DNA from 4 places in the Streptomyces sp. NPDC038135 genome. Region 4 is predicted to be linked to each of the others. Evidence: riboswitches for the same ligand, from Rfam matches in the RefSeq annotation. Region 4 holds a riboswitch; each other region holds the start of a gene.
The links. Region 4 has a riboswitch for cyclic di-AMP ahead of ACZ7JA_RS08415 (M23 family metallopeptidase). Riboswitches for the same ligand answer to the same signal wherever they lie in the genome.

Region 1: linked by a shared signal. The riboswitch ahead of ACZ7JA_RS03720 (transglycosylase SLT domain-containing protein) and the one ahead of ACZ7JA_RS08415 (M23 family metallopeptidase) in region 4 are both predicted to bind cyclic di-AMP.
Region 2: linked by a shared signal. The riboswitch ahead of ACZ7JA_RS02815 (C40 family peptidase) and the one ahead of ACZ7JA_RS08415 (M23 family metallopeptidase) in region 4 are both predicted to bind cyclic di-AMP.
Region 3: linked by a shared signal. The riboswitch ahead of ACZ7JA_RS20740 (transglycosylase family protein) and the one ahead of ACZ7JA_RS08415 (M23 family metallopeptidase) in region 4 are both predicted to bind cyclic di-AMP.

What each region holds. Positions count from the first base shown of each region.
Region 1 is NZ_JBVJXS010000001.1:787,503-792,033, reverse strand. Features, by position in the region: gene fahA (fumarylacetoacetase) at 1-1,143, opposite strand, end outside; gene ACZ7JA_RS03725 (HAD family hydrolase) at 1,395-2,207, shown strand; gene ACZ7JA_RS03720 (transglycosylase SLT domain-containing protein) at 2,270-2,755, opposite strand; cyclic di-AMP (ydaO/yuaA leader) riboswitch at 2,759-2,943, opposite strand; gene ACZ7JA_RS03715 (polyprenyl synthetase family protein) at 3,477-4,487, shown strand.
Region 2 is NZ_JBVJXS010000001.1:603,968-608,498, forward strand. Features, by position in the region: gene pcrA (DNA helicase PcrA) at 1-2,455, opposite strand, end outside; cyclic di-AMP (ydaO/yuaA leader) riboswitch at 2,739-2,909, shown strand; gene ACZ7JA_RS02815 (C40 family peptidase) at 2,918-4,162, shown strand; gene ACZ7JA_RS02820 (tellurite resistance/C4-dicarboxylate transporter family protein) at 4,442-4,531, shown strand, end outside.
Region 3 is NZ_JBVJXS010000007.1:86,514-91,044, forward strand. Features, by position in the region: gene eno (phosphopyruvate hydratase) at 1-554, opposite strand, end outside; gene ACZ7JA_RS20740 (transglycosylase family protein) at 905-1,597, opposite strand; cyclic di-AMP (ydaO/yuaA leader) riboswitch at 1,602-1,774, opposite strand; gene ACZ7JA_RS20745 (transglycosylase family protein) at 1,972-2,985, opposite strand; gene ACZ7JA_RS20750 (cytochrome P450 family protein) at 3,134-4,423, opposite strand.
Region 4 is NZ_JBVJXS010000003.1:16,730-21,260, forward strand. Features, by position in the region: gene ACZ7JA_RS08405 (PrsW family intramembrane metalloprotease) at 1-620, shown strand, start outside; gene ACZ7JA_RS08410 (aldo/keto reductase) at 646-1,593, opposite strand; gene ACZ7JA_RS08415 (M23 family metallopeptidase) at 1,742-2,782, opposite strand; cyclic di-AMP (ydaO/yuaA leader) riboswitch at 2,792-2,958, opposite strand; gene ACZ7JA_RS08420 (PP2C family protein-serine/threonine phosphatase) at 3,193-4,389, opposite strand.

The sequences.
Region 1 (4,531 bases), on a different contig from region 4:
CAGGGTCACCACGTCCCCGTCCTCCAGGAAGGCGCGCTTGCCGTCCGGGAGTTCGAGGGGGTCGCGGCCGTTCCAGGTCAGCTCGAGCAGCGAGCCGCGCTGGCTCTCCGCCTGGCCGCTCACCGTGCCCGAGCCGTACAGGTCGCCGGTGCGCAGCGAGGCGCCGTTCACCGTCATGTGGGCGAGCTGCTGGGCGGCGGTCCAGTACATGGTGGAGAACGGCGGCTCGGACACCGTGTGACCGTTGATCGCGACGGAGATCCGCAGGTCGTAGCCGCCGGGCTCGACGCCGGGAGCGGTGTCGTCCAGGTAGGGCAGCAGGGGGTGGGTGCGCTCGGGAGGCGTCACGCGGGCGTGCTCCAGCGCCTCCAGCGGAGTGATCCACGCCGACACCGAGGTGGCGAAGGACTTGCCGAGGAAGGGGCCGAGCGGGACGTACTCCCAGGCCTGGATGTCCCGCGCCGACCAGTCGTTGAGCAGGCACAGACCGAAGACGTGCTCCTGGAAGTCGCCGAGCGCGACGGGCGTGCCCAGCTCGGAGGGCACGCCGACCACGAAGCCGACCTCGGCCTCGATGTCCAGCCGTACCGAGGGCCCGAAGACCGGTGCCGGGTCGCCGGGGCCCTTGCGCTGTCCGGACGGCCGGACGACGTCCGTGCCGGAGACGACCACCGTGCCGGAGCGGCCGTGGTAACCGATCGGCAGGTGCTTCCAGTTGGGGGTCAGGGAGTCCTCCGCGTCCGGGCGGAAGATCTGGCCGACGTTCCGGGCGTGGTTCTCCGAGGCGTAGAAGTCGACGTAGTCCGCGACCTCGAAGGGCAGGTGGAGCGTCACCGACGACAGGGGGTGGAACAGCGGCTCGATCGTCGACCGGTGCGAGGGAACCGTCACCCACGCCGTCAGCGCGCGCCGCACGTCCGACCACGCTGTGCGGCCGGCCGCCAGCAGCGGGTTGAGGGTGGCCTGCGCGAGCAGGGACACGTACGGCGAACCGAGGGCGGCGGCCGCGGCGCCCGCGTCGAGGACGTGGTCACCGAGCCGGACGCCGACCCTGCGCTCCGTGCTGCCGGAGGGTGAGAACACACCGTAGGGAAGGTTGTGCGGGCCGAAGGGGTCGCCCTCGGGGACGTCGAAGGGGGGCATGGGGTGCTGCCTCACTCTCATCCGGGCCATGCATGGCGATGCGTTCCATGTGATCGCGCCACACGTTACGGCCGGGACAGGTGTCTTGGGCAGTGCCACAGGGGGTGTCCGCCCGGCACGGCCGGTATCGGTCCGGCCCGGTGAAGCACCTGGCTGCGGCCCACGGCCGACCCGGGAAACGCCTCCCGCGGGCCCCAAGTCCCGCGGGAACCTGGTGAGTCGGCGGGCCGTGCGGTCCGTATTCTCTGATCATGGCCGCACCTCCCGCATACGCCCTGATCGCCACCGACCTGGACGGCACGCTGCTGCGCGGTGACGACACCGTCTCCGAACGGTCGCTCGCCGCGCTGGAGCGGGTGGCGCGGGCCGGTGCCCGGCACCTGGTGGTGACGGGCCGGCCGGCCCCCCGGGTGCGGCCGCTCCTGGCCGCGCTCGGCTGCACGGGGCTCGCGGTGTGCGGGCAGGGGGCGCAGGTCTACGACGCCGGCACCGAACGCCTGCTGTGGTCGGTGCGGCTGGACCGGGAACTGGCCGAGACCGCGCTCGGCAAGATCGAGGCCGAGGTGGGGCAGGTCTTCGCGGCCGTCGACCAGGACGGCGTGGACGGCCTCACGCTGATCGAACCGGGTTACCTGATGCCCCACCCGACCCTGCCCGCGGTGCGGGTCGACCGGCGCGACGACCTGTGGCGCGAGCCCATCAGCAAGGTGCTGCTGCGCCATCACACGCTGTCGGACGACGAGTTGGCGGCGACCGCGCGGGCGGCGGTGGGGTCGCTGGCCACGGTCACCATGTCCGGGCCGGGCACGGTGGAGCTCCAGCCGTGCGGCGTCACCAAGGCGACCGGGCTCGCGCTGGCCGCCGGCCGTCTCGGGATCCCCGCCGAACGGGCCCTGGCCTTCGGCGACATGCCCAACGACATCCCCATGTTCGCCTGGGCGGGCCGCGGGGTCGCCATGGCGAACGCCCACCCCGAACTCAAGGCGGTCGCGGACGAGGTCACGGCGTCGAACGAGGACGACGGCGTCGCCGTCGTCCTCGAAGGACTGTTCCCGGCCGGCTGACCGGGACGCGGGCAGCGGCCCGCGGCGGGCGCCGGTCAGGTGGCGCCGCGCCGCGGTGCCGGTCAGTAGGCGCCGTTGACGTTGTCGATCGACCCGTAGCGGGCGGCCGCGTAGTTGCAGGCGGCGGTGATGTTCGCGACCGGGTCGTAGGGGTCGAACGCCGTTCCGGCCACGTGGTAGGTGTTGAAGGTCGGGTCGATCACCTGGAGCAGGCCCTTGGACGGGATGCCCTTGGCCGCGTTGGAGTCCCACAGGTTGATGGCGCGCGGGTTGCCCGAGGACTCGCGCATGATGTTGCGGTGGATGCCGTTGTAGGTGCCCGGGATGTGCTTCTCCGCCATGATCGCGAGGGACTCGCGGATCCAGCCGTCGAGGTTGTTCGGGTACCCGGCGAGGGTGGTGCCGGCCGAGCCGGCGGAGTCGGCCGCGAAGGCGCTGGTGGCGCCGACGACCGGAAGGGCGAGCACGGCGGCGCCGGTGCCGAGGACCGCGAGCTTGCGGGCGAGGCGGTTCGTGCGGACGCGGCGGGGCTGAGCGGCTGCAGGCATGGCCAAGTTCCTCTCCGTCGCCTGCGAGGTGAGCTGTCGGGTTCGGGCGGGGAGGTGCCCGGCCGTGCCGCCCGAGGCGGCACGGCTTCACCCCTTGCCGTTCCGGTGACGACACGTGTCGTCCGGTCCGGCGAACTTACCTGGGTCCCCCGCTCCTGCCGTACGAATGAGTTCGTCGATGGGTGGTGCCGGGCGGCGGCAGGATTCGGCGTTCCGCTCGACTGGCCGGGAACGTATGCGAGAGCACATGTCCGGAACAAGTGTCGGATTCACGTAAAGACCAAGTTGACCTTGTTCTGTTCCGTTTTGGGTACTTGATCCTTTGCGACTGCCAATGCTCAACTCGCTGATGTGGCGCGGAAAAACGGGTGGTGGCCGGGCGTGGCGGGCCGGCCGGGGCGCGTGACCCAATTCACGAAATAGCAAAGTATTCCAAATCAGACATGGGGGATTTGGGCTCGAGGGCAGGCGAGTGGGGAACGCTCCGCGGGATGCCTTGTGGCCGATTTCCTGCGCGTCACGAAAGGCGTATTAATGCGCCTAATGTCCGTATTATCGGGTGGTCGGCACTGCGCCGATCATGGTCCGATGCCGTCCGTGCCGGACCGGTGGCCGCCCTCGGTGATCGAAACAGGACCGGATACGCTGACTTGAGTGAGGGCAGCGACCTATCGACAAACCGCGTAATCGCCAGCAGACACCAGCAGACAGGAGACCCCTCGTGACCGTCGTCGGGCCGTTCGGGCTGAGCGTGCGGGACCAGGCTCTGGAAGCCGATGTCCAGGCCGGATTGACGGCTGTCGAGGAAGGCTTGCTCGAGGCCACCAAGAGCGAGGTCCCGTTCATCACGGAGGCCGCGCAGCACCTCGTCCGGGCCGGCGGGAAGCGGTTCCGGCCGCTCCTCGTGATGCTCGCGGCGCAGTTCGGGGACCCGTACGCCCCCGGTGTGGTGCCGTCGGCCGTGGTCGTGGAGCTGACCCACCTGGCCACGCTGTACCACGACGACGTCATGGACGAGGCGTCCGTGCGGCGCGGGGTGGACAGCGCCAACACGCGCTGGGGCAACTCCGTCGCCGTCCTGACCGGTGACTTCCTCTTCGCCCGCGCCTCCCAGATCCTCGCCGACCTCGGACCCGAGGCGGTCCGGGTCCAGGCCCTCGCGTTCGAGCGGCTGGTCACCGGGCAGATCCTGGAGACCGCGGGCCCCTCGGACGGCCGCGACCCGGTCGACCACTACCTGGACGTGCTGGGCGGCAAGACCGGCTCCCTGGTGGCGGTCTCCTGCCGGTTCGGCGCGATGATGTCCGGCGCCGACGAGACGGTCGTCGACGTGCTCACCCAGTACGGCGAGCGGCTCGGGGTCGCCTTCCAGCTCGCCGACGACGTCCTGGACATCGCCTCCGACTCGCACGAGTCCGGCAAGACCCCGGGGACCGACCTGCGCGAGGGCATCCCGACGCTGCCCGTGCTCCGGTTGCGCGAGCGCGCCGCCCGGCTGGGCCTGCCCGAGGACGTCGCGCTGTGCGAGCTGCTCGACTCCGACCTCGGGGACGACGCCCGGCTCGAGGAGGCGCTGACCGCGCTGCGCGCGCACCCCGCGCTGGAGCAGGCGCGCCGCGACACCGTGCGCTACGCCGAGGAGGCGCGCGCCGCGCTGGCCCCGCTGCCGGAGTGCGACTCCAAGGCGGCGCTGCTCGAACTGTGCGACGCGGTGGTGCACCGGGCCGGCTGAGGCCCCTGACGCCGGCCGAGGGCGGTATCTCCCGCGTGACCCCT
Region 2 (4,531 bases), on a different contig from region 4:
GCAGCAGCAGCCGCTTCGGCTTGGTGTCGCCGAAGTCGATCGTCGCCTCCGCGTTGCCGCCGGTGCCCTTGACCCCGACGACCGTGCCGAGACCGAACTGGTCGTGCGTGACCCGGTCCCCCACGGCCAGGGCGACCACGGGCTTCTCGGCCGAGCGCCGGGTGGCGAACCCGGACGCGCCCGACGCCGCGGAACGGGAGCGGGAGGAGGACAGCGACGCGGCGACCCCGCCAGCGGGTCCGGAGGACATCGGCGCCGCCCCTCCGGTCCGCTTCCACTCCAGGTGGGCGGTCGGGATCTCCTCCAGGAAGCGGGAGGGCGGGTTGTACGACGGCTGGCCCCAGGCGCTGCGCATCGCCGACCGGGTGAGGTAGAGCCGCTCCCGCGCGCGGGTGATGCCCACGTACGCCAGGCGCCGCTCCTCCTCCAGTTCCTTGGTCTGGCCGAGGGCGCGCATGTGCGGGAAGACGCCGTCCTCCATGCCGGTCAGGAAGACGACCGGGAACTCCAGGCCCTTGGCGGTGTGCAGGGTCATCAGGGTGATGACGCCGTCGCCGTCCTCCTCGTCCGGGATCTGGTCCGAGTCGGCGACCAGCGCGACCTGCTCCAGGAAGTCGGCGAGCGTGCCCGCCTCGCCCTCCGCGCGCTCCTGCTCGAACTCCAGCGCCACCGCCGCGAGTTCCTGGAGGTTCTCGATGCGGGTCTCGTCCTGCGGGTCGGTGGAGTTCTGCAACTCGGCCAGGTAACCGGTGCGTTCGAGTATGGCCTCCAGCACGGTGGCCGGTCCGGCGCCGGACTCCACGACGGTCCGCAAATCCTCCATCAGCGTGTTGAACCGCTTGACCGCGTTGGTGGAGCGCGCGGCCATGCCATAGGCCTCGTCCACGCGCTTGAGCGCCTGCGGGAAGCTGATCTTCTCGCGCTGGGAGAGGGCGTCGATCATCGCCTCGGCCCGGTCGCCGATGCCGCGCTTGGGCACGTTGAGGATGCGGCGCAGCGGCACCGAGTCCTCGGGGTTGGCGAGGACACGCAGGTAGGCGAGGACGTCCCGGACCTCCTTGCGCTCGTAGAAGCGGACGCCGCCGACGACCTTGTACGGCAGGCCGACGCGGATGAAGATCTCTTCGAAGACACGGGACTGCGCGTTGGTGCGGTAGAAGACGGCGACGTCCCCGGCCTTCGCCTCGCCCGCGTCGGTGAGGCGGTCTATCTCCTCGGCGACGAACTGGGCCTCGTCGTGCTCGGTGTCGGCGACGTAGCCGGTGATCCGCGCGCCCTGGCCGGCGTTGGTCCACAGGTTCTTCGGGCGGCGGGACTCGTTGCGTTCGATGACCGCGTTGGCGGCGGACAGGATGGTCTGCGTGGAGCGGTAGTTCTGCTCCAGCAGGATCGTCGTCGCGTTCGGGTAGTCCTCCTCGAACTGGAGGATGTTGCGGATCGTCGCGCCGCGGAAGGCGTAGATCGACTGGTCCGCGTCACCCACCACGCACAGTTCGGCGGGCGGCAGGTCCGACTCGCCGGGCGGCACGTCCTCGTCGTGCTGCCCGGTGCCCACCAGCTCCCGGACCAGGGCGTACTGGGCGTGGTTGGTGTCCTGGTACTCGTCGACCATGACGTGCCGGAAGCGGCGGCGGTAGTGCTCCGCGACGTCCGGGAAGGCGCGCAGCAGGTTGACCGTCGTCATGATCAGGTCGTCGAAGTCCAGCGCGTTCGCCTCGCGCAGCCGCGACTGGTAGAGCGCGTACGCCTGGGCGAGGGTCTTCTCGAAGCCGTCGGTGGCCTGGGCGGCGAAGTCCTCCTCGTCGATCAGCTCGTTCTTGAGGTTGCTGATCTTGGCGCTGAAGGACTTCGGCGGGTAGCGCTTGGGGTCGAGATCGAGGTCGCGGCAGACCAGGGCCATCAGGCGCTTGGAGTCGGCCGCGTCGTAGATCGAGAAGGACGACGTGAAGCCGAGTCTCTTGGACTCGCGGCGCAGGATGCGCACGCACGCGCTGTGGAAGGTCATCACCCACATCGCGCCGGCGCGCGGGCCGACGAGCTGCTCGACCCGCTCCTTCATCTCGCCCGCGGCCTTGTTGGTGAAGGTGATCGCGAGGATCTGGCCGGGGTGCACGTTCCGCGCGGCGAGCAGGTGGGCGATGCGGTGGGTGAGCACGCGGGTCTTGCCCGAGCCTGCGCCGGCCACGATGAGCAGCGGAGAGCCGGCGTGGACCACCGCGGCGCGCTGGTTGTCGTTCAGCCCCCGGAGCAGCGCGTCCGGGTCGGTCACGGGACGCGGGGCGCCGTCGCGGTAGTGCGCGTCCCGGTCCGGCGGCACGTCGAACTTCCCGCCGAACAGATCGTCCGGAAGGGGCTCCGGAGCGTGATCGTCCTCGGGCGGCGGCGGGGGCTCCTCCGCGTGCCCACGAGGGGCCTGGAGGTCCGCCAGGAAGCTGTCGTCAAAGAGGCTGCTCATCGCTCTACGAGTCTAGGGGGCCGCACCGACAACCGGTCCCGGCACCGGAAAACCGGCGGCCGTGAGGTCGGCGACAGGACCCGCGTCGAGCGCGCCGGCCGGCGTGCCGCGGACCCGGCCGGACTCCTCACCCTGCGAGATCGCCTTGTCACGCCTGTATGAAACCGGCCCCGGGTCACGGAAATGTATCGGACATATGGCACAGCAACCTTCACAGGAGTCACACGAGTTGGCTAGGTTTCCGTCAGGCCGCACGACCCCTACCGGCGAACCTCGCCGGGCCGCGCGGCCTCCGCCGAGTCCGGTGCGCCCTTCACGGCGGCCGGAGCCGGGGACCCACCGATCCTGGGGTGAATCGGCCGACTCCCGCCCGGGAAGACGCCGTAGGGCAACCCTTCCGAACCACCCGCCCGAACCCGACAGCTAACCCGGTAGGCGGCACGTTGGAAGGAGTCGCCAGCCTTGGCGTCGCACCGCAAGCCGGGTCCCCCGGGGACCCGCGGGACGGGCATCCGCACCCCCGTCCTGGCCACCGCCGCCCTCACCTCCGTGGCCGTCCTGTCCCAGACGGCCGCGTCCGCCTCGACCTCCGCCCCCTCCGCGGGCGACGGCAGGCCGAGCCTGGAGGAGGTCGAGAAGAAGATCGACGAGCTGTACCGCAGGGCGGACCCGGACGAGGAGCCCTCGGCCGTGCAGCGGGCTCGCGCCGAGGCCCCGCGCGCGGAGGCCGTCCGGCGCCCGGGACTGTTCACGAAGGCCCGCGAGGGGCTGGCTCCGTTCGCCGCCGCTCCGGAGCCGGCCGGTTCGCTCCTCGCGGAGTTCCCGGAGGACCACTTCGCCCAGAACCGGCTGATGAACCGGCTGGCCTCCCGGGTGAAGGGCGCCGCCGAGCGCAAGGCCCCCAGGGCTCACGAGGCGCCGGCGACCGCCGCACCGTACGACGTGAGGACGGCCAAGGCGGCCGTCCAGCACAAACTCGTCACCGCGCGCGGGCTGCTGATCCGGCTGACGGCTTCGGCCGCGGAACCGATGCCGGCACCGGCTCCACTCCAGGCCCCGGCCTCCACCACGGATCCGTTGGCGCTCCAGGCCCCGGCTTCGACCGCGGGTCCGATTCTCGATGCGATCCCCACTCCGGACCCGCTGCTCGATGCGACCCCGGCTCCGGACCCGCTGCTCGATGCGATCCCGGCTCCGGACCCGGCTCAGGCCTTCGCTTCGGCACCGGCCGCCGGCCCGGTCCTGGCTCCTCCGGTCCTTGCTTCTCCGGTCCCGGCCCAGGCGCCGGAGCGGACGCGGTCCGCAGCGCGGCGGCCGAGCGCCCCGCCCGTCGTACCGCACGCCCCCGTCACCAAGGCAGAGAGGGCGATCGCCTTCGCCCGTGCCCAGATCGGCAAGCCGTACGTCTCCGGCGCCAGCGGGCCCGGCTCATACGACTGCTCCGGCCTGACGCAGGCCGCCTGGAAGGCCGCCGGCGTCGCCCTGCCGCGTGCCGCGCGGGACCAGGCCGCCATGGGCACCGCCGTCCCGCTCGACGAAGCGCGCCCCGGCGACCTGGTCTTCTTCCACCACGACAGCAGCCATGTGGGCCTGTGCACGGGCGACGGGACGATGATCCACGCCCCGCGCCCCGGTGCGTACGTGCGCGAGGAGCCGGTGCACCTGGCGGGCGAGTCGGTGGTCCACCGGGTGGTGCGGCCGGCCTGACGGTGCTCTTTTCGGGCTCCACGCGCGCGTGCCCCGCGAGCGCGGGCGGCCCCGCTCCCTAGGTCGTGTCCGCAAAGTCGCGTCGTTCGCCCGCAGGGCGGGCGTCGCGGCGTCCGGTGCGTGCTCTGGGGGTCCCCCGGCCGAAGGCTGGGGGAGTGCCGGCCGGATGCCCTCGTACTGGGTGTACTCGGGCTTTCGGCCGGTGCGGCGAGAGTGCGTGCCGGGCGTCGTGACGCAGACGCGACTTTGCGGACACGGCCTAGCATCGGGCTCATGCCCATGCCCCGCTTCTCCGGTGTGCGTACGTGGTGGGCGGGGCGTCCGCCGGCGGCGGGGGCGGCCGTCATGGCGAGCGGCATCGTGTCGGTG
Region 3 (4,531 bases), on a different contig from region 4:
GTGCCCCAGCGCAGGGCCTCGGAAAAGGACTCCGCGCCGATCGGCGCGATCATGAACTCCTGGATGTCCACGTTGGAGTCGGCGTGCGAGCCGCCGTTCAGGATGTTCATCATCGGCACCGGCAGCAGGTGCGCGTTCGGGCCGCCCAGGTAGCGGAACAGCGGCAGGTCGCTGGCCTCGGAGGCGGCGTGCGCGACGGCGAGGGAGACGCCCAGGATGGCGTTGGCGCCGAGCGAGCCCTTGTTGTCGGTGGCGTCCAGGTCGAACATGGCCTGGTCGATCAGGCGCTGCTCGGTGGCGTCGTAGCCGACCAGCTCCGGGCCGATCTGCTCGATGACGGCGAGGACGGCCTTCTCGACGCCCTTGCCCTGGTAGCGGTTGGGGTCGCCGTCACGGAGCTCGATGGCCTCGAAGGCACCGGTGGAGGCACCGGACGGAACGGCGGCACGACCCGTGCTGCCGTCGTCGAGGCCGACCTCGACCTCGACCGTGGGGTTGCCTCGGGAGTCCAGGATTTCCCGGGCTACGACGACGTCGATGGACGGCACGAGCATCTCCTTCTTGGATGTGACGCTGGAAGTGCGGGGCGGGGTGCCTTGCGGCTCTGCCTTGCGACTAGAGCCTAACCGTCCAAGGGGCGTCGGCCACCGACCGACCGTCCCGTGGACAGGGAGACGGTACCCATTGTTCCCGCCCGGAACAAAGGGGTTCGGTCAAGGTCCCGCCGACGAGGCGGGGAAGAGCCGGCGAAGAGCCGGGAAAAACACAGCCCCGCCCCGGTGCGTACGGGGGAACACGCACCGGGGCGGGGAGCCCGTGGGGGACGGGGGGAATGGCCCTCACGAGGCCTTCGGCTTGGGGGACGGCCTGGTGAGGGCACTGTGGTTCCGGTCGGAGCCAGGTGTCACTTCAGGTGAAGCTGCTGGCCCGGGTAGATGAGGTCGGCGTTCTCGACGATGTCCTTGTTCAGCTTGTAGAGCTTCTGCCAGCCGCCGTCGACCTTCTGCTTCTCGGCGATGGTGCCGAGGGTGTCGCCCTTGACCACCTTGTACTCGCCGTCGCCCTTCTTGACCTTCTTGCCGGTCGGGGTGGTGACGGTCTTCTTCGCGCTCGCGGCCGGACGCTCGCTGGAGCGGGAGGCGGCCTGCTGGTCGGTGGAGCGGGTGGCGGTGCTGCCCGAGGAGGTGTTCCCGGAGGAGGTGCTCGGGGCGGAGCCGTTGTTGGGGGTGCTCGACAGGCCCTTGCCGCACACCGGCCAGGCGCCCTTGCCCTGGGCGGCGAGGACCTTCTCGGCGACGGCTATCTGCTGGGCCTTGGAGGCCTGGTTGGCCTGGCCGGCGTACTGCGTACCGCCGTAGGCGGCCCAGGTGGAGGCGGAGAACTGCAGACCGCCGTAGTAGCCGTTGCCGGTGTTGATGGACCAGTTGCCGCCGGACTCGCACTGGGCGACCGCGTCCCACTCGGAGGTGGTGGCGGCGGAGGCGTTGCCGGCCGCCATGAGCGGGGCGGCGACGGCGGCGCCGGTGACACCGGCGAGCGCGATGGCACGGGTGGCCTTGGACGGACGACGGTGCTTGCCCTTGCTGGAGAACAGCATGGATGGATCCCCTCACCGACGCCTGCGAGGTGAGCTGTCGGGTTCGGGCCGAATGAGTTGCCCGGCCGCGGGCCCGCTTTCACGGGCCGCGGCTCCACCCCTAGCCGGTTCCAGCGCGTGCGCTGGTTCCGGCACTTACCTTGGGTCCCCCGCTCCTGCCTACGGCGCATTACGCGACGACTGTTCCCGGGCGGCCACTGGCAGGATTCGGCGTTGCGGCAGCCGGGGCTCGTGGTGACGAGCGGTCACGACCGTAGACACGCGATCGAGGGAATTTCAAAGACGATCAGGGCTTCTGAGACTCATCCCACACTTTCACCGAAAGGGACATCGGTGATCAATCCGGGCGTCAACTGCCGCTGCTTTTGGCCCGTTTAGCTACCGACTTCGAGGGTCTGACCGGCGGAGATGTGGTTCGGGTCGGCGCCGATGGCCTTCTTGTTCAGGGCGTACAGCTCATGCCATCCGCCGTCCACGTCAAGGGAGTCGGCGATGGAGGCGAGGGTGTCGCCTTCGTGGACCGTGTAGGCGTCCGCCCCGCGGGAGGCGTGCTTGCCGGACACGGTGGCGTTCTGACCGTTTGTCACGCTTTCGTCCGCACTGTCGCCGCGGTGACGTCCGCCACTGCCGAGCGCTCCGGTGTCGACGAGGCTCCAAGAACCGCCGGTCTGCCATGAATTGTCCGAGTCCTCCACGACAGGATCCGGAGTCGCGGACTCGCTCCCCTCCGACTCCTCGGCGCGAGGCGAGGCGGACTTGTCGGACTTGGGAGCTTCCGCACCCTTGTCCGTAGCCTTGGAGTCGGCGCCCTTGCCCGTGCCCGAGGACGGCTTGCCGGCCGAGTCCGAGGAGGAGTCGGACGACGGTGAGGAATCCGGCAGACCGGACGAGTCGGAATCGTCCGTGGAACCGGACGACGGGTCCGTGGAGCCGGAGGCGTCGCCGGACTGGTCGTGCCCCGAGTCGGACTTGCCCGGGCCCCCGACGCCCGTGTCGACGTCCAGGGAGCCGGAGTCCGAGGTCAGACCGGAGAGCAGGGCACAGGTCGTCCAGGGCGTGGTGCCCTTGTCGGCGAGGATCTTCTCGGCGACGGCGATCTGCTGCGAACGGCTGGCCAGGTCGGCGGTGGCGGCGTACTTGGTGCCGCCGTACGCGGCCCAGTCGTCCTGGGAGATCTGCAGCCCGCCGTAGTACCCGTTGCCCGTGTCGGCGCTCCAGGAGCCGCCGCTCTCGCACTCGGCGACCTTGTCCCAGGTGGTGCCGTCGGCCGCGTTGGCGCTCGCGGCGCCGAGGAGCGGGATGGCGATGGCGGAGCCGGTCACTCCGGCCGCGACGAGAAGTGCCGGAGCCTGACGGGGGCGACGGTGACGACCGTTCCCGGAGAGCATGCGGAAGCCTTTCGTGCGACAGCGGGACCGGCGCGGCCGATGGTGCTGGGGCCGCGCTGATGGGTGAACGTATAGGCATACGATCACTTGTCACAAGTTCATGCCGCACAGATCACGTGAAGATCACAGAGTTGAACGCCCGTCATGTTTACGGTTGTACGGCCTGTTCCGCGGCCGGGGTGAACTCCACGGGCAGGGTGCGCAGCCCGCGCATGATGAGCCCGCCGCGCCAGCGCAGTTCGGCCGGATCGGCCGCCAGCCGCAGGTCGGGGAGGCGGGTGAGGAGCGTGGCGAGCGCGGTCCGGCCCTCCAGCCGGGCGAGCGGGGCGCCGAGGCAGTAGTGGATGCCGTGGCCGTAGCCGAGGTGCTGGTTGTCCGCGCGGGCGAGGTCGAGGACGTCGGGGTCGGCGAACCGCTCCGGGTCACGGTCGGCCGCCGCGAGGACGACGAGCACCGGGTCGCCGGCCGCGATGTCCTGCCCGCCGAGGGTGAGCGGCCGGGTGGCGAACCGCCAGGTGGCCAGCTCGACCGGGCCGTCGTAGCGGAGCAGTTCCTCGACACCGGTCTCCAGCAGGCCCTGTTCGCCGCGGGCGAGGGAGTCCTGCAGCCGGTGGCGCTGCTCAGGGTGGGTGAGCAGCGCGTAGGTGCCGTTGCCGATGAGGTTGACGGTCGTCTCGAAGCCCGCGAACAGGAGGATGAAGGCCATCGCGGCGGCCTCGTTCTCGGTGAGGTGCTCGCCGTGGTCGGAGGCGCGGATGAGACCGGAGATCAGGTCCTCGCCCGGGGTGGGCTCGGCCGGCAGCGCCGCACGCTTGCGGTGGATGAGCTCGGCGAGGTAGCCGCGCATCTTCTTCACGGACCGGGCGACCCCGCCCCGCGGTCCCCCGCCGTGCCGGATCATCATCCCGGCCCAGTCGCGGAAGTCGTCCTGGTCCTCGCGCGGGACCCCGAGCAGGTCGCAGATGGCGTAGATGGGCAGCGGGAAGGCGAAGTCGTGGATGAGGTCGGCGGAGCCCGTCCTCGCGAACCGGTCGATGAGGTCGTCGGTCAGCTCCTGCACCCGGGGCGCGAACTCGGCGACCCTGCGGGGCGTGAACGCCTTGCTGACCAGTCTGCGCAGCCTGGTGTGGTCCGGCGGGTCGATGTTCAGCAGGTGCGTCATCAGCTCGGCCTTGCGCTCGCCCGGGATACCGGTCTTGCCCTTGGCGTGCGCGGGCTCGTCGTGGTGCGCGGGGTTCTTGCTCAGCCGCTGGTCGGCGAGGGCCTGCCGGGCGTCGCCGTACCGGGTGACCAGCCAGGCCTCGACCCCGCTGGGCAGCCGCGTCCGGCGCACCGGCTGGTGCTCGCGCAGCCAGGCGTAGGCGGGGTAGGGGTCGGCGGCGAACTCCCAGGTGAACAGTTCCGGGGCGGTGCTGGGCGGGGCGGGCTGGTCGGTCACTCCTCGACGGTATCGGTCGCGGACGCCGGCCCCGCCCCGGCCGGCGTGAACCGCCCCGGCCGGCGTGACCGCCCCGGCCGGCGTGACCGCCCCGGCCGCCGTGACCGC
Region 4 (4,531 bases):
TCGCCGTCTACGCCGCCTTCATGCTCCCCGCGTTCGGGCTGCTGACCTGGCTGGCGGTCTGGACCCGGCAGCGCGAGCTGCGGACCGTGCGGGAGGAGCTGCCCGCGTACGTGTACGCCGGGTGGCTCGGGCCTGCCGAACCGTTCGTCCTCGGGTCGATGCGGGCGCGCCGCGCCGCCCGGGACCACGCCCGCCGCCACCTCGGCGGGCGGCCCGCCGCGCGGGCGGTCGCGCAGTACGAGGCGTACGCCACCTCGCTCGCCTTCCTGCGGCACCGTGGGCGCCGGGGCCGGGCCGGCGCCGGTTCCGCCGTCCGGGAGCAGGAGCTGCTCGCCGAGCTGTGGCGGCGCCGGGAGGTGGCCCGGCCGGCGCTGGAGCACGCGGCCAGGACCGTGGCCCCGGTGCCGGCGGCCTCGGCGTACTGGGCGCGGTACGGGTATCCGGCGATGCCCGCAGGCCGCCCGGCGGCGTACGGACACCCGGGGGCGTACGGGCACCAGGGTGTCCCGTACGGATATCCGCCGGTGCCGTACGGCGCGGCGCCGAACCCGCCCGCCCCCTACGGGAACCCGTCCGCGCCGCCGCCCGGGTACCCCGGGTACAACCCGTACCGGTCCTGACCGGGCGTCCGCCCTCCGGCCGGGGTCAGGCGGAGGCCTGGTTCAGGCGGTCCACTTCCTCCTGGGTGAGCCGCAGCTCCGCCACGCCCAGCAGCGCGGGGAGCTGTTCCACCGTGCGGGCCGAGGCGATGGGGGCGGTGACCGTCGGCTGGGCGGCCAGCCAGGCGAGGGCGACCGTGGCGACGGGGGCGTCGTGGGCTCCGGCGACCTCGTCCAGGGCCGTGAGCACCCGCTGACCGCGCTCGGAGTCGAGGTGCTTGGCGGCGGAGCCGGCGCGGGCGCTGTCGACCGTCGTGCCGGGGCGGTACTTGCCGGTCAGGAAGCCCGAGGCGAGGGCGAAGTACGGGACCGCGGCGAGCCCCTCGCGGGCGGCGAGGTCCTGCAGCGGGCCCTCGTAGGTGTCGCGGGAGACCAGGTTGTAGTGGGGCTGGAGGGCCACGTAGCGGGCCAGGCCCTCGCGGTCGGAGAAGTCGAGGGAGGCCCGCAGCCGCTCGGGGCTGATGTTGGAGGCGGCGATCTGCCGGACCTTGCCCGCCTTCACCAGCTCGTCCAGGGCGCCGACGATCTCCTCCACCGGCACCTCGGGCTTGTCGAAGTGCGTGTAGTAGAGGTCGATGTAGTCGGTGTCCAGGCGGCGCAGGGAGGCGTCGGCGGCGGCCTTGATGTTGGCCGCGCTCAGCCCCTGGTACTGCGGGTGCTGGCTGACCTTGGTCGCGACGACGACGTCGGAGCGGTTGCCGCGGGCCTTGAGCCACTTGCCGATGATGGTCTCCGACTCACCGCCCTCGTTGCCCTCGATCCACGCCGAGTAGGAGTCGGCGGTGTCGACGAAGTTGCCGCCCGCGGCCGTGTAGGCGTCGAGGACGGCGAAGGAGGTCTTCTCGTCGGCGGTCCAGCCGAAGACGTTGCCGCCGAGGGCGAGCGGGAAGACCTCGAGGTCGGAGGAGCCGATCTTGCGCAGGGAAACAGTCATGCCCTGTTACAACGATCAACCCCATACCGCCCATTCCGGATTCACGCGAACGGTGTGTGAACAAGACCGGCGGCCCCGACTCCAAGGGGAGTCGGGGCCGCCGGGAAGACGGTGCGCGGCGCCGGGCCGGGTCGGGCCCGGGCCGGAATCAGGGGTTGAGGCCCTTGCCGTGCAGCCACGCCATCGGGTCGATGCCGGTGGCCGCGCCGCCGGGGTGGACCTCCAGGTGCAGGTGCGGTCCGGTGACGTTGCCGGTGGCGCCGACGCGGCCGATGACGTCGCCGGTGCTGACCTTCTGGCCGACGGAGACGCTGATCGAGGACTGGTGGCAGAACCACAGCTCGGTGCCGTCGTCGAGGGTGAGAATGGTGCGGTAGCCGTAGGAGCCGGCCCAGCCCGCCTCGGTGATGGTGCCGCTGTGGATGGCCTTGATCAGCGTGCCGGTGGGCGCGGCGAAGTCGAGACCGGTGTGGTAGCCGGAGGACCACATCGAGCCGGCCTGGCCGAACGTCGAGGTGATCGTGTACGAGGACGTCGGCAGCGTGTACTGCTTGGCCAGCTCGGCCAGCCGCTCCGCCTCCGCCTTCTTCTCCGCGGCGGCCTCGGCCTCCTTCTTGGCCTCGGCGGCCTTGGCGGCGGCTTCCTCCTTCGCCTTGGCGGCCGCGTCGGCGGCCTGCTTCTCGGCGGCGGCCGCCGCTGCCGCGGCGGCCTTGGAGTCGGCCTTGCTCTGCTGCTGCTCGGCCTGGGCCATGATCCGGCTGCGCAGGGTCTCGCCCGCGTCGGAGCCGCCCTGGTCGCTTTCGGCGGCCGCGGTGGTGCCGACCGTGCTGAGGGAAGCCGTGGTGGCCTCGGCCGCCTCGGCGTGGTCGTCGCCGAACAGGGAGCCGACGGACGGCAGATCGGGCATGGAGATGGACACCGGCGGCTTGCCGGTGTGGGCGCTGGCCATGCCGCCCGCGCCGACGGCCGCTATGACGCCGACGCCGAGGACGGTGGAGCTGCGGGCGAGTCCGCCGCCGCGCTGCTTGGCGACGCGGTGCCGGCCGCGTACGGGGCGGATGGACTCCTCGGTGGGGTTCCACTCCTCCCAGGGGCCCTCTTCGGCGCGGTAGCCGCCGTAGCCGAACGTTTCGGTGTCGGGCTGGCTGGGCACGTATGGGGCTTCGGGGGCAGGCCGGTTGGACGCCACGCGGGCGCACTCCTTTCCTTCCTCCGCCTACCGGGTTAGCTGACGGGTTCGGAGCAGGAAGGTCTCCTACGCGCGTATACGTACCGGGAACCGGATCGGTTCACGGTGGCATCCGCGTGATTCACCCCAAGGTGGTGGTTCCCCGGTTCCCTTGCGGGATTCGGCGCGTGCGCACGGAGCCGCCTCTTGTGACGGCTGGGACGACCGCGCTGCGTTATCGAACGTTAATAGACTCACGTGTGAGATTCCAAGCCGTTCGGCTTGATCATTAACGTTTCCGGGGGTGGACGTACGCCGCGCGGCCGTGGAAAACGGGCGAGTTGACCGGCATTCAGGAGTCACGAGGTTTTTGATGGTGACTCAGCGGGCAAGCGGAGGGCTTCCATCCGATCACTTTCGGTCACCTCGGGTCAGGGCCGGCGTACGGCGAGCAGTGCCATGTCGTCCGCCATGCCGCCCCCGGAGTGCCGTCTGACCTCCGCGGCGAGCCGGGTGAGCAGGGTCCGCGGGTCGGTGCAGCGGCGGCCGGCGAGCCGGCGCACCGGGTCGTAGAACCGGCCGTGGGCGTCCCGGGCCTCGGTGAGGCCGTCGGTGTGGAGCAGCAGGGTGGCGCCGGCCGGGAAGCGGGACTCGGCCGCGCGGTCGGGGCGCCGGCCGAGCTCGCCCAGGCCGAGCGGCAGCGCGGGCTCGCCCGCGGTCAGGACGTGCAGGGCGCCGTCGGCGTGCAGCAGCAGGGGCGGCGGATGACCGCGGTTGACGATCCGCACCACCCCTTCGTCGGGCGGCAGTTCGGCGAGGACGACGGTGGTGAAGCCCTCCAGCGCGTCCGCCCCGTCGCGCCGGGCGCCCTCGCGGGCCAGCGCCCGCTCCAGCCGCCCGGCCACCGCCTCCAGCGTGGGCTCCTGTTCGGCGGCCTCCCGGAACGCCCCGATCACCACGGCGACGGCGGCGACCGCGCCCATGCCCTTGCCGCGCACGTCCCCGACGACCAGCCGCACGCCGTACGGGCCGTCCTGCACCGCGTACAGGTCGCCGCCGATGGACGCGCCCTCCTGCGCCGCCTCGTACCGGGCCGCGATGTCGAGGCCGGCGATACGGGGAGCGGGCTCGGGCAGCACGGCCCGCTGGGCGGCCTCGGCGATCTCCCGGACGGAGGCGAGCCGCCGGTCGCCGAGGCGTACGACCCGGTTGATGACGACGGCCAGCAGGGCGACCGTGGCCACGGTGACCACCTGGGTGACGGTGTTGACGTCCAGGCCGGGGCCGAAGTGGGCGTGCACCGCATAGGTGGCGCCCAGTGCGGCCAGTCCGGTGAGGAGCGTGGTGCGCAGCGAGGTCAGGGGTGCGGCGACCAGCGGGGCGGCGGTGAAGAAGGGCACGGCGGTGAACTCGCGCGGGGTCAGCAGGTCGTACAGGAGCCCGCCGGCGATGAGCAGGAGGGCGAGGGCGTGGGGCAGGCTGCGCCCGGCGGAGCGGCGGCGCTCCGGGGGCAGCGGCGCGCGGCCGGCGCCGAGGACCGGGTCCGGGTCCGGGTCCGGAACGGGTCCGCTGGGGAGCCGGCCGCCCGCCCTGGCGTACGGGCTGTCCTCCACCTCACCAGGGCGCACTGCTGGTCTCCCGTGTCCTCGACGTGAGACCAGCGTGGCGGGGGCGCGGGAGGCGGGCGACCGCTGTGGCCCGAGCGGATGACCTGCTGTGACGTACGCCACTCGGCTTCCATGGGGCGGCCGTGCGGACAGGCGACGGAAA